Regions from separate parts of the Aquabacterium sp. G14 genome, predicted to be linked through region 1. Evidence: predicted binding sites of a transcription regulator. Region 1 holds the regulator's gene; each other region holds the start of a gene.
What was found. The regulator sigma-54, encoded in region 1, starts transcription at its own class of promoters, with help from an activator protein. The targets are predictions, from matches to a motif close to TGGCANGNAANCTGCTTT.

Region 1 (2,199 bases):
ACGAACTCAGCATCGAGAAGCTGCGCACCAACCCTGCGCTGTCCCTCTCGGGCGGCGAGCGCCGCCGCGTCGAAATTGCCCGCGCCCTCGCCACCCAGCCGCGCTTCATCCTGCTCGACGAGCCCTTTGCGGGCGTCGATCCCATCGCCGTCATCGAGATCCAGCGCATCATCAGCTTCCTCAAGGCGCGCGGCATCGGTGTGCTCATCACCGACCACAACGTCCGCGAAACGCTGGGCATCTGCGACCGCGCCTACATCATCAGTGAAGGTAGCGTCCTGGCCGAAGGCAGCCCGGCTGACATCGTGCACAACGCCGAGGTCCGCAAGGTCTATCTCGGCGAGCACTTCCGCATGTGAGTGACCGGCGCCCATGAAGCCCTCCCTGCAGTTTCGGCTTTCGCAACACCTGGCGCTGACCCCTCAGCTGCAGCAGTCCATCCGGCTCCTGCAGCTGTCCACCCTCGAACTGCACCAGGAAATCGAGCAGATGCTCGAACAAAATCCCTTCCTGGAGCCTGAGGACGATTACTCGCCCATCGAGACCGCGGCCTCACTGGAGTTCGAACGCCAGCGCAACGAGCGCAACAGCAGCGAAGACGCCGGCGCCGAACGTGACAGCGCGCCCGCCGAGGCCGACACCAGCGGCATCGACACCGCCGAGCTGGGCACCACCGAGCGCGAGGACTGGGAAAACGGCACCGAGCGCGACGACTTCGACGGCATCAGCGAAAGCCCGGCCCGCCAAAGCCAGGGCGACGACGACACCGACCCGCTCGAGCGCAACAGCCTGTCCATCACCCTGCAAGAGCACCTGCGTCAGCAATTGCTGGGCACCCGCTTGAGCGACGAGGACATGGCCGCGGTCGACATGCTCATCGAGTCCCTCAACGAGGACGGTTACCTCGCCGACACGCTCGAAGAGATCGCTGCCAGCCTGTTGCCCGACGAGCCGGACGAAGACACCCTCGACGAACTGATGTCGCGCTTGCGCTGCGCACTGGGCTGGCTGCAAAGCCTGGAGCCGGTGGGCGTGGGCGCGCGCAACCTCTCCGAGTGCCTGCTGCTGCAACTGCGCGGTCTGCCCGGCGAGCCCGCTCGCGAGGTCGCCATGGCCATCTGCCGCGAGCATCTTGAGTTGCTGGCCCGTCGCGACTTCAAGAAGCTCATGGCCGCCACCGGCGCCGACGAGGCTCTGCTGAAAGACGCGCAAAGCCTCATCGTCTCGCTCGAGCCTAAACCCGGCCGCGCCTTCACCCGCGCCGAGGCCAACATCATCATCCCGGACGTCATCGTCCAGAAGTCCGGCCGCGGCTGGAAAGTCGTCCTCAACCCGGACGTCATGCCCAAGCTGCGCATCAACGACTACTACGCGCAGGCCTTGCGCTCCAGCCGGGGCGCACGCGGCAGCACGGCCAGCGAAGGTCACGCCAACCTCAATGCCCGCCTGCAAGAGGCCCGCTGGTTCGTCAAGAACATCATGCAGCGCTTCGACACCATCTTGCGTGTCTCGCAGGCCATCGTCGATCGGCAAAAGAACTTCTTCACCCATGGCGAAATCGCCATGAAGCCCCTGGTCCTGCGCGAAATCGCCGACGAACTCGGGCTGCACGAGTCCACCATCTCGCGCGTGACCACCGCCAAGTACATGAACACGCCTTTCGGCACGTTCGAACTCAAGTACTTCTTCGGCTCCTCGCTCAACACCGAGGCAGGTGGCAACGCCTCCAGCACCGCGGTGCGCGCCCTCATCAAACAGCTGGTCGCGGCCGAAGATCCCAAGAAGCCCTTGTCAGACAGCGCCTTGTCCAGCATGCTGGAAGAGCAAGGCATCCAGGTCGCCCGCCGCACCGTCGCCAAATACCGCGAAGCCCTCAAGATCGCGCCTGCGAACCTGCGCAAGGCCTTGTGAGTGCACGTGATGGGTGGGGGCGCAGGCCGGGCGCTTCGCTGTCGCGATCCTGTCCCGCGCCGCAACGGCCCCTGATTCATTGACCATGCTTTACCGCCTCCAAGACCTTGTCGACCTCTTGCCCTGGCAGGACTGGGCCGCCTTGGCCCTGTTCGTGTTCGGCTGGATCGGCTATGCCCAGTTCGCCAGCCGCCGTGCCCGCGTTGAAAGCACCCTGCTGTCCAGCACCAATCACTACCGTCGCCTGTGGATGATCCAGGTCACCCACCGTGACCAGCGCGTGGTCGA
Region 2 (2,199 bases), on a different contig from region 1:
TTTATTTTTTGGCGGCAAACAGCGCATCGAGCTTTTGCTCGAACGCGTGGTATCCGATGCGGTCGTACAGCTCTTCACGAGTCTGCATCAAGTCGACCACGTTCTTTTGATGGCCGTCACGACGGATGGCGGTGTACACGGCTTCGGCGGCCTTGTTCATGGCGCGGAAGGCGCTCAGCGGGTACAGCACCATGCCGACGCCCGTGGGGCGCAGCTCTTCCACGCTGAACAGTGGGGTCTTGCCGAACTCGGTGATGTTGGCCAGCACGGGCACGTTCACGGCCTTGCAGAACTTCTCATAGGTCGGCAGGTCGTAGGCGGCTTCGGCAAAGATGCCGTCGGCACCGGCTTCCACGCACTTGATGGCGCGCTCGATGGCAGCGTCCACACCGTGCACCTGGATCGCGTCGGTGCGGGCGATCAGGAAAAAGTCGGGATCGGTCTTGGCATCAGCGGCGGCCTTCACGCGGTCCACCATTTCTTCAGTGGTCACGATTTCCTTGCCGGGGCGGTGGCCGCAGCGCTTGGCGCCCACCTGGTCTTCAATGTGGCAAGCGGCGGCGCCCGCCTTGATCAGGCTCTTGATGGTGCGCTCGATGTTGAAGGCCGAGGGGCCGAAGCCGGTGTCGATGTCCACCAGCAGGGGGGTGTCACACACGTCGGTGATGCGGCGCACGTCGATCAGCACGTCGTCCATCGTGTTGATGCCCAGGTCGGGCAAGCCCAGGGAGCCCGCGGCCACGCCGCCACCCGACAGGTAGATGGCGCGGTAGCCCGCGCGCTTGGCCAGCAGAGCGTGGTTGGCGTTGATGGCGCCAATGATCTGCAGCGGCGATTCGTCCTTGAGGGCCTGGCGGAAGCGTGCGCCGGGGGAGGTGAGTGCCATGTGGGGTCTCCAGTGGAACGTGTCAGCGGGAATGCGGGTCTGATACGCAACGTGCGTGCCAGCCTGTGTACTGCTTGTTCAGGGTGCCAGAGAAGGGTTGTAAGTCATTGATTTGCCGAGGGGCAGGCTGGTTTTCACCCATGTGCCGTACGTGTGGTCTGTGCTGATGTTTCGCATTTGAAATGATGTTTCATTCAATCGTGAAACGCATGCACAATCCCGAACATGCTGCCTGACACCTTGCCCCGTCCTCATCCGACTCAAGCTCCGCCACGCATTGTGGCCGTGGGCTTTCGCCGCATCAACAAGATGTTGCAGGCGCTGGCGCCCGAATTTGCCGACCGTGCCGCCGTCGAGGTGCTGGACGTCGGTTTTGAGGAGGCTGTGGCCCGCGTGCGCGCCCTGCAGGCCCAACGGCCGGTGGACGTTGTGGTGGCGGCTGGCTCCAACGGTGGCTACCTGCGTCAGCATCTGGACCTGCCGGTGGTGGTGGTCAAGGTGGGCGGCTTCGACCTGATGCAGGCCTTGGCCCGCGCCAAGCGCCAGTCGTCCCGCATCGGCCTGGTCACCTACGTGGGCGTCGCTCCCGACATCCATCAGTTTGATGACCTGTTCGGCCTGGGCGTACACCAGCGCAGCTACCGCACCGAAGACGAAGCTCAGGAGGCTGTGCGCGAGTTGCAGCAGGAGGGGGTGGACGTCATCGTCGGCTCGGGCCTGTCGGCCGACATGGCCGATCAGCTGGGCCTCACCGGCATCTTTTTGTACTCGATGGACGCCGTGCGCGAGGCGCTCGAGGACGCGGTCGAGGTGGCGCGCGCCTCGCGCATCGAGCTGACCAAGCGCGAACGCCTCAACACCATTCTGGCCCAGCTCAGCGACGGCGTGATCGCGGTCGATGCGCAGGAACGCATCCAGACCCTCAATCCCACGATGGCCCAGTGGCTGGGCATCAGCCCCACGCAATGGCTGGGCCTCAAGCTCAGCGAGGTCTGTCCCGAGCTCAGCCTGCAGGCCACCTTGCGCCTGGGCACCCAGGAGCTGGAAAAGATCGAGCGCGTCAAAGGCAAGGCCCTCATCGTCAACCGGATCCCCATCGTCGAGCAAGGCGTGCTGACCGGCGCCGTGCTCAGTGGTCAGGACCCCATCTCCATCCAGCGGGTCGACCGCCACATCCGCACCCGCATCCAGCCCAACACCGTCCCGGCCCGCTACGAGCTGCAGCAACTGCTGGGTCACAGCACTGCCTTGCAGCGCGTGCAACGCATGGCCCTCAGCTGCGCCCGCAGCCAGGCCACCGTCCTCATCCTCGG
Region 3 (2,199 bases), on a different contig from region 1:
CTTGTCCTTGACATGCTTGAACGCATGCCCTTCGGCCTTGGCCCATGACTGCAGCACGCGGGCGTCTTCCGATTCGACATGATCGGGATCGATCAAACGCTTGAGGGCATCAAACATGAGAGGCAAACCTGTGAAGGGGTGAGGGATCGTCAAACGTCCATGGATGAATCAGTGTAAATCACACCCACGCAATCTCACCCGTCATGCCGACGCGCCATGCTCCTGAGTGCATGTGCGCCAGAAGCAGACGCTGTCCACCACAAAAAAGGCCGCGAAACATCGCGGCCTTGGTTTTCATCCGGCAGGATTTACTTGGCGCGACGCTGACGGCTGGCCGCCAGACCGAGCACGGCAGCGCCCAACAGGGCCAACGAACCAGGCTCGGGAACGGTGCCCGGATCGCCGATGCCGCCACCGGTCGTGGAGGTCACGCCCTTCAGGCCCGAAACATACACGGCGCTGTCAAAGATGGAGTCCGACGTGTCGGCAATGGCAATCTCCAGCGTGTGCTCGGACAGAGCCGAATTGATCAGACCCGTGACCGTGAAAACCTGCGTCAGGCCGTTCCACTCGATGTCATACAGACCGCCGCCAACGGGGTTCAGGATGAAGTTGGTGGGGTTGCCAGGGGTGTTGCTGATCAGCTCGCCGCTGGGGAACTTCGCATAGTTCACGCCGTCCACGAAGAAACCAAAGATGTCGGTCACGCTCTGGGTCGGGAATTCATCGGTGGCAAACACGAACTGCATGGATACAGCGTTCAGCCCTGCTGCGAGGGTGAAGTTGTAACGCAAGACGTTGGCGTCGTTCGTGGTGTTGCTCGCCAGTGTGGCCAAAGGCGCATAGCCACTACCACCGACGAGAGCCGTCGAGTAGTTGTTGACCGTGTTGGACAGCGGCACGGAAGCGTTGCCCCCCGACGTCAGGACAACACCATCCTGCATTTGCAGTGTGGGAGTCGAACCGGAGCTGGGAGCCAGGTTGAAGCCGGAATAAGTACCTTGCTGGGTGGCGCCACCCAGAACCAGCGACGAGCCACTCAGGTTGATGCCCGAGCCAGGCGCAATCAGGGCGCTTGTGAGCTGCGCGACGTCGTTGGTCGGGTTGACCACCAGCGCGGCAGAGGCCATCAACGGGCTTGCCACCCCGCAAACCAGACCTGCGCGGAGCAGGTTCATCCAACCCTGTGTTTTGAGCATGAGCATTGTGTTCTCCATAAAGAAAAAGCCATTTGGGGCTTCACCAGCCGCCATAGAGCAATTTCCTTGCCAACAACTCATGACCGAATTTCCCCCAGGGAGAAACCTGACGCCAGGGACTTGGAGATCGTCGCGCGTAAAGAAGCTCGACACTGATATCGTGTGACACACACCGACGACGCTGGCCTGCCAGGAGGGAGTCGAACCCCCGACCGCCCGCTTAGAAGGCGGGTGCTCTATCCAACTGAGCTACTGGCAGACTGAGGCCGCGAGTTTACGTCATGCGCGCCACCGCGACAGCAGCAGCGCGTTGCTGACCACGCTGACACTGCTCAGTGCCATGGCCGCCCCAGCAAGCATCGGGCTGAGCCCCCCAAAGGCCGCCAGCGGGATGCCGATGATGTTGTAGCCAAAAGCCCACGCCAAGTTCTGCCATATCTTGGCCGAGGTCCGACGGGAGATGTCGAGGGCCGCAGGCACGAGGGTCGGGTCTCCACGCATGAGGGTGATGCCGGCAGCGTTCAGAGCGACGTCGGCACCACCTTGCGGGTTGGCCATGGCCATGCCGACATCGGCAGCTGCCAGCGCAGGGGCATCGTTGATGCCATCGCCCACCATGGCGATCACAGCCCGCCCCTTCCGCTCTTCGCCTTGCTGCAAACGCAGAATGTGGTCAGCCTTGTCGCCCGGCAACACCTCTGCAATCACCTGCTGGATGCCCAGTTGTCTGCCGATGTACTCGGCGGCACTGCGGTTGTCACCGGAAATCATGACAGTGCGTACCCCGAGTGCGTGCAGGCCCTGCACGGCTGCAGCAGCTTCTGGCTTGAGTTCATCGCCAAAAGCCATGAGCGCCACGACTTGCCATGCTGCTTGAGTTGGCGTGGAGGCGTCCGACTCGGCACCATGCGGCCCCGCCCCAGGCCGAGCTTGTCGCAACAACCAGGAGACGGTGTGCCCCTGGGCGTGCCAGGCGTCCAGCGTGTTGCGCCAAGCACTC
Region 4 (2,199 bases), on a different contig from region 1:
TGCGCCTCGCTCCACTCGTAGAGGTTGACGTTGCGTGGGGTGCCCGGGTCGAGCTGGCGGTCGATGCCGTCCAGGCCGGCGGCGATCACGGCGGCGGTGGCCAGATAGGGGTTGCAGGCACCATCGGGCAGGCGCAACTCCAGGCGGCCCTTGGGCACGCGCACCATGGTCGAGCGGTTGTTGTCGCCGTAGCTGATGTAGGCCGGCGCCCAGGTGGCCCCGGTCAGCGAGCGGCCCACCACCAGGCGCTTGTAGGAGTTGATGGTCGGGGCGCACAGGGCCGTGAGGGCCGGCGCGTGGGCCAGCAGGCCGCCCAGGAAGTGGTAGGCCATCGGCGAGAGCTCCAGTCCCTTGGGGTCGGCCTTGTCGCAAAACAGGTTGCGCTGGCCATCGCCCAGGGACAGGTGCATGTGCATGCCATTGCCCGGCCGGTTGGCAAAGGGCTTGGGCATGAAGGAGCAGACCAGACCGTGCTCGTTGGCCAGCTCGCTGGCGGCCATCTTGAAGAACACGAAGTGGTCGCACGAGGTCAGGCAGTCCGTGTAGGTGTAGTTCAGCTCGAACTGGCCGTTGGCATCCTCGTGGTCGATCTGGTAGACGTCGATGCCGGTGGCGCGCATCACGTTGGCCAGCTTCTCCAGGTAGGCGCGGGTGCGCGACAGGCCCTTGTAGTCGTAGCAGGGCTTGTGCAGGGTGTCGCTGGGATCGCAGGGGGCGATGCCGCCGTCTTCGGTGCGGCGCAGCAGCGAGAACTCGGGCTCCAGGCCTGTGAACATCGTCAGGCCGCGCTCGGCCAGGCGGGCCACCTGCTTCTTGAGGACGACGCGGCTGTCGTAGACCCAGGGCTCGCCCTCGACATGGCCTTCGCAGACGATGCGCGCCAGACCGGGCTGCCAGGGCACCAGCGAGACCGTGCCCAGGTCGCCCTTGGCCATGAAGTCGGGGCCGTGCGGCTCGATGCCGACGCCGCAGATGGCGAAGCCGGCAAAGCCCGCGCCATCGGTCAGCACGGTCTCCAGGTGGGATACCGGCACGGACTTGGCCTTGGCCACGCCGTGGATGTCCACGAACTGGGCCAGCACATAGGTGACCCCTTGCGCACGCAGGTGTTGCTGGGCGGCTTGCACGGTGTCAAAGCGGACTGGGGGCACCAATTCGCCGGGTGGGGCGTCGAGGGGGAGGGGGTAGGGCATCGCGGCGTTCAAGGCAGGACTCCTTCAGGTGAGGGGATGGCGGTGTTTCCTGTTATGCAACAAGCGTGCCTGCGAGGAAACTCCATTTTGGTGATCGGCCAGGTCTGCGCATACACTGACTGCCAGCTGCATGTGAGAGGAGTCAGGCTTGGAACGGGATCAGGGCGGGAACTTGCCCTCGCTGGAGGAGACGGTCGGTGCGGCCATCCGCGAGTTGCGTCAGAAGCACGGTTTGACCTTGGCGCAGGTGGCCGAACAGGCCGGGATCAGTCGCGGCATGCTGTCGAAGATCGAGAACGGGCAAACCTCGGCGGGCATGGACACCTTGGCGCGCATTGCGCGGGCCCTGGGGGTGTCGATGTCGATGCTGTTCAGCAAGTACGACACGACATCGGCCGCTGCGCAGCACATCAAGAAGGGCGCCGGCATGGAAGTGGTGCGTCGTGGCACCAAGAGCGGGCACAGCTACCACCTGCTGGCGTATGACCAGGGGCCGGTCAAGCTGTTCGAGCCCTTCCTGATCACCATTGAGGATGACACCGAGCGCTACCCGACCTTCGAGCACCCGGGCACCGAGTTCATCTACATGTTGCAGGGGCGGATCGAATACCGCGTCGGGCAGGAGACCTATGTGCTGGAGCCGGGGGATGCCCTGACCTTCCAGGGCGAGGTGCCGCATGGCCCGGAGCAGCTGCTCAAGTGCCCGATCAAGTTCCTGTCGGTGATCATCTATCCGCGTCAGGCGGATTGAGCGGGCGCGCGCTCAGCGCAGCTGAGTGCAGACCAGCCGAGCCTCGGGCGAGGCGGGCGTCAGGGTGAGGCCTGCAGGCGTGCCCTGGTGGTGCAGACCTTCATCGGCACCGAGCAGGAAGAGGTCGTGGCCCTGGGGTGTCGCCACGTGGAAGGTGCCGTGCAGCACCCAGACCAGGGTGTGGCCGGTGGGGGGCAGCGTGAGCGGCAGGCCCTGATGCACCTGCACCGTGGCCTGCACGTGGCCACGGCGGGC

Region 2: prpB (methylisocitrate lyase) is a predicted target of sigma-54. The motif match lies at 930-947, and genes of this name have one in related genera.
Region 3: WIT60_RS13710 (choice-of-anchor L family PEP-CTERM protein) is a predicted target of sigma-54. The motif match lies at 1,254-1,271, and genes of this name have one in related genera.
Region 4: glnT (type III glutamate--ammonia ligase) is a predicted target of sigma-54. The motif match lies at 1,247-1,264, and genes of this name have one in related genera.

The regions. Positions count from the first base shown of each region.
Region 1 is NZ_JBBEYB010000013.1:9,068-11,266, reverse strand. It holds gene lptB (LPS export ABC transporter ATP-binding protein) at 1-359, shown strand, start outside; gene WIT60_RS13185 (RNA polymerase factor sigma-54) at 373-1,911, shown strand; gene WIT60_RS13180 (DUF599 domain-containing protein) at 1,997-2,199, shown strand, end outside.
Region 2 is NZ_JBBEYB010000008.1:111,605-113,803, reverse strand. It holds gene prpB (methylisocitrate lyase) at 2-886, opposite strand; gene prpR (propionate catabolism operon regulatory protein PrpR) at 1,112-2,199, shown strand, end outside.
Region 3 is NZ_JBBEYB010000014.1:30,394-32,592, reverse strand. It holds gene WIT60_RS13715 (hypothetical protein) at 1-117, opposite strand, end outside; gene WIT60_RS13710 (choice-of-anchor L family PEP-CTERM protein) at 309-1,205, opposite strand; tRNA gene WIT60_RS13705 (tRNA-Arg) at 1,382-1,458, opposite strand; gene WIT60_RS13700 (heavy metal translocating P-type ATPase) at 1,479-2,199, opposite strand, start outside.
Region 4 is NZ_JBBEYB010000006.1:37,412-39,610, reverse strand. It holds gene glnT (type III glutamate--ammonia ligase) at 1-1,193, opposite strand, end outside; gene WIT60_RS08315 (helix-turn-helix domain-containing protein) at 1,342-1,944, shown strand; gene WIT60_RS08310 (HutD/Ves family protein) at 1,957-2,199, opposite strand, start outside.